DNA from 2 places in the Alishewanella sp. HH-ZS genome. Region 2 is predicted to be linked to the other one. Evidence: predicted binding sites of a transcription regulator. Region 2 holds the regulator's gene; the other holds the start of a gene.

The links. The regulator FliA, encoded in region 2, starts transcription of late flagellar genes. The targets are predictions, from matches to a motif close to CTAAAGNTNNNNNNNNNNNNGCCGATA.
Region 1: A9165_RS09760 (VC2046/SO_2500 family protein) is a predicted target of FliA. The motif match lies at 837-863, and genes of this name have one in related genera.

Annotation. Positions count from the first base shown of each region.
Region 1 is NZ_LZEJ01000021.1:3,127-5,328, reverse strand. It holds gene deoC (deoxyribose-phosphate aldolase) at 1-355, shown strand, start outside; RNA gene A9165_RS09770 (RtT sRNA) at 537-660, opposite strand; tRNA gene A9165_RS09765 (tRNA-Tyr) at 704-788, opposite strand; gene A9165_RS09760 (VC2046/SO_2500 family protein) at 895-1,365, shown strand; gene A9165_RS09755 (YchJ family protein) at 1,468-1,854, opposite strand; gene A9165_RS09750 (SulA-like leucine-rich domain-containing protein) at 2,076-2,202, opposite strand, start outside.
Region 2 is NZ_LZEJ01000004.1:42,668-44,869, forward strand. It holds gene A9165_RS02590 (protein phosphatase CheZ) at 1-195, opposite strand, end outside; gene cheY (chemotaxis response regulator CheY) at 222-605, opposite strand; gene A9165_RS02600 (RNA polymerase sigma factor FliA) at 648-1,367, opposite strand; gene A9165_RS02605 (MinD/ParA family protein) at 1,376-2,202, opposite strand, start outside.

The DNA of each region.
Region 1 (2,202 bases), on a different contig from region 2:
CAGCCTGGGGTTGGGGCTGAAAATAATTATTGAATCAGGTGAGTTACTGACGGCGCAGCAAGTGACTAAGGCTACCGAACTGGTTATTGCCAGTGGCGCCGACTTCGTTAAAACCTCAACCGGTAAGGTACCAGTGGGATGTACACTGGAAGCGGCCAGGATCATTTTGACCAGTATTGCGGCAGCAGAGCGCCCGGTGGGCTTTAAAGCCTCCGGTGGTGTTAAGACAGTTGAACAGGCATTGCAATTACTGGAACTGTATGAAGAGATCACCGGACTGACGGCGACCAGGCAAGGTATGCGCATTGGTGCCAGCAGCTTATTAACTGAATTATTACAGCTGTTACCCCGTTAAGTGAAGTAGGGCAGCTCCGTTCGGCTTGCCGTGCGGTGCTGTTCCAGAATCAATAGTATTGGTCACTGCGTTCCGCTGTTCAATGCTACGCATTGTCAAACCTGACGAAGGTTCTCACCTTCCCCTAAGTCGTATTTGCTAAGAGTGGTTTAACGTAGGAATTTGACGCTGAGAAGGAGAATGGTGGAGGGGGAAGGATTACTCGCTGCGCTCGCCTTACAGGCCAGCGTCACTATGTTCCGCTGTTCAATGCTACGCATTGTCGAACCTGACGAAGGTTCTCACCTTCCCCTGAGTAGTATTTGCTAAGAGTGGTTTAACTTAGGAATTTGGTGCTCAGAAGAAGAATGGTGGAGGGGGAAGGATTCGAACCTTCGAAGGCAGTGCCGGCAGATTTACAGTCTGATCCCTTTGGCCACTCGGGAACCCCTCCACGAGTGCGCGCATCTTATCAAACTGAAGTTTGATGTAAAGCATTTTGCTAAAGTTTTTTGACCGTTTGCCGATTAACTCAACAGTCGTTGTCTGATGGCATCAGTATGCAGCCTATTATCAATGAATGGCAGTTAGGGGATCGTTTAGGTAAGGCGCTGCAGCATCAGCAACGGGCTGATTTTGCCCTGTGGTTAGCGTTCTTGTCTCCTGCAGTTGAGGAGATGGCAGAATTTCAAACGCCAGTAAATCAGGCTGAGCAACCCAAACATGATCTGTACCAGCAGTTAGCGGTCAGTAGACGTCGCCCGTTCGCTTATCAAACCACAGACGAGCTGGCCTTATTGCAACAGAGCCAGGCCGCGCAGCAAGGTTTGGCGCAATTAAAGCTGTACAGTTATCTACAGGAACAGCCCTGGGTGTGGCAGGAAGATAAGCGTAAACTCGAACCTCAGGTGGTTGCCGACCTGGATTTGCACTGTCGCCGTCGGTTGGCTGGGGATAAAATGACCCCCTCTGTCAGTGATGAAACTGCACTTTACGAGATCCTGGAACAGTTATCAGCGACGCAGGTTTGATGAGCTGTAGCGACCCGTGCTGATAACCACAAAATCACCCGATAAAGCACAGCATGCTCGATCCTGCCCTTTCTCTAGTGCATCCTTTATCCTACTGCCGTTCTATCGCAATTGACCACTAGGCAAATGAGTTTGGCAGCGCTTAAATTTTTTACCGCTACCACAGGGGCAGGGATCATTAGCGCCCAATTTAATCGCCGGCAACGCAGTAAGCTTACCGCTGGTATAATACCAACGATCCTGAAAGATAAAGTCCGAGACTTCCGCGATAAACTCCAGCTTGTTGTGCTGAATAAAGCTGGCAATAAAACTAACCTGTCCCTGCTTCGGCTCGGATATGGTGTGTTTCACTTCTAGTTTGCAAAAATGTACCGCTTTGGCAAAAGCTTCCAGCGCGGCAGCAGATTCGCTGGCCCGTTGCTCTGCGGCAAGGGTGGCAAGCAGATACTGACTGTCGGCAACACAAAAGGCACTATACCGAGAACGCATCAGGCGTTCACAACTATCAGGTTGAGCCTGCCCACTTAAATAGGGTTGGCAGCATTCTGCAAAAGCCTTACCTGAACAGCAATAGCATAACATCTTATCTCTCCGGGCCGACCTGTTCCGCACGCGTTACCGTACTCTTCATGTCATTGGTTGCGAGGGTATTACGCTATTAGTTTAACGACTTTGCTGCAATGCTGATAGCCCAGGGGCAGCGGCTGTTATTAGTGAGCCGCCGTCGTATCTGTAGGCAGTATATGCAAGCTACATTGTTGCTGTATGGCAAAAGTCTGCAGTAGCTGCTGTTGCTGAGACGGTAATTTCTGGCAACAGATCACCGCCTGGCAATCC
Region 2 (2,202 bases):
ATCAATCTGAAAGTTTTTCAATGACTCGTGTAATTGCCGGGTCAGTTTGCCAACCTCGGCAAATAATTCCGACGAGCCGGGCATACCGAGTTGCTGTACCAATTGGTTGGCGATGTCCTGCTCGCCCATCTCCAACAGTTGTACCAGCTCTCTGGCTTGGTCTAGCGTGATTAACGGAGCCGAATTGGCAGACATGGCGTCACTCCTTGGTCAGCTCCGGCTTAGCCGATCCGTTCGAATACTTTCGCCAGCTTTTCCTGTAATGTTGCTGCAGTAAAAGGTTTGACGATATAGCCATTCACGCCAGCCTGAGCGGCAGCAATAATCTGCTCTTTCTTGGCTTCGGCAGTCACCATCAATACCGGTATATGCTTAAGTTTCGCATCTGCCCGGATCGCACGTAGCAGGTCAATCCCCTGCATCCCAGGCATATTCCAGTCGGTTACCACGAAATCAAAATCGCCATTCTGCAACATCGGCAAAGCCGTGCTGCCGTCATCCGCTTCTGAAATATTGGTAAAGCCTAAATCGCGTAACAGGTTCTTGATGATCCGTCTCATGGTCGAAAAATCGTCGACTACGAGAATCTTCATATTCTTATCCAAAGTCCCCTCCGAAGAGCACGTCATCCCATTATTCAGGATACACTACAACCAAGCCTGCATTCGGGCTTTTAACCGCACTAATGCCTGACTATGAATCTGACTGACCCGGGACTCACTGACATCCAGTACAGCCCCAATTTCTTTTAAGTTTAGTTCGTCATTATAATACAGTGATAAGACTAATGCCTCTCGCTCCGGCAAACTACTGATATGTTTCACCAGTGCCGCGTTAAACGCCTCATTAGCCTGCTCATGGTACAGCTGATCGGTATCTGAATCCTCAGCCGTCACCAAAACATCTTCGGAGATACCGAGGTCTTCGATGCCGATAATCCGACCCGAACTCACATCACTAAGCATATGATGATATTCATCTAAAGAGATAGCAAGTTTTTCTGCAACTTCATAATCACGAACATCACGCCCAAGTTGAGCTTCGAGCTCAGCAATGGTATCGGCGATTAAGCGGGCATTACGATGCACCGAGCGCGGCGTCCAGTCGCCACGCCTTATTTCATCTAGCATGGCACCCCGAATACGAATGCCGGCAAAGGTTTCAAAACTGGCCCCTTTGCTACCATCAAAATTTTTGGCGGCTTCAATTAAGCCAATCATACCGGATTGGATCAGGTCATCGGCCTGTACGCTGGCCGGTAGCCGGGCTAATAAATGATAGGCGATGCGTTTGACCAGTGGTGCATGGCGCTCCACTAGTTGCTGCATGTGATCAATACCACCATATGCGGCCAACTTACTGTTCAAAGAACCCCCTACTCAGATTGTGGCTGGACAAGCTGCTCCAGAAAAAACTCCAAATGGCCGGAAGCATTTTCAGGCAAAGGCCACTTAGCTGCTTTTAGCGCCAGCGCTTTCACCGCCATACTGGCTGCGGTGGTTGGGTAAGCATCAATAAAGGCTTTTTGTTTACGCGCCGCCCGGCGGACATTTTCATCCTGCGGTACGGTTGCAACCAGCTCCAGCGTTACATCCAGAAAACGGTCTGTTACCCGGGTTAGTTTAGCAAATAATTCCAGACCTTCTTTGCTACTTCGCACCATATTGGCAACTATTTTAAATTTTTCAACACCGTGGTCGCGGCTGAGGATTTTCATTAACGCATAAGCATCAGTGATGGATGACGGTTCATCGCAAACCACCACCAACACATCCTGCGAGGCGCGGGAAAAGCTGAGCACCATGTCGGAAATTCCGGCAGCCGTGTCAACCAATAACACGTCGATCGGCGTTTCCAGCTCGCTGAAGGCACGGATTAGGCTGGCATGCTCCACCGGCGATAATTCAGTCATATCCTGATTACCCGAGGTGGCGGGGACAATTTTAATGCCAAAAGGGCCTTCTACCAGAATATCGTCCAGACTGGCTTTACCACTTAATACGTGAGAAAGATTGCGTTCAACCCGCAAACCCAGCATCACGTCACAATTTGCCAAACCCAGATCAGCATCCAGCACCAGGACTTTCTTGCCCATTTGCGCCAATGCCATCGCCAGGTTCAGCGTGATATTAGTTTTTCCGACCCCGCCCTTACCACCGGTAACGGAGATCACTTTTACTTTTTGTCTATTCATGCGTCTGA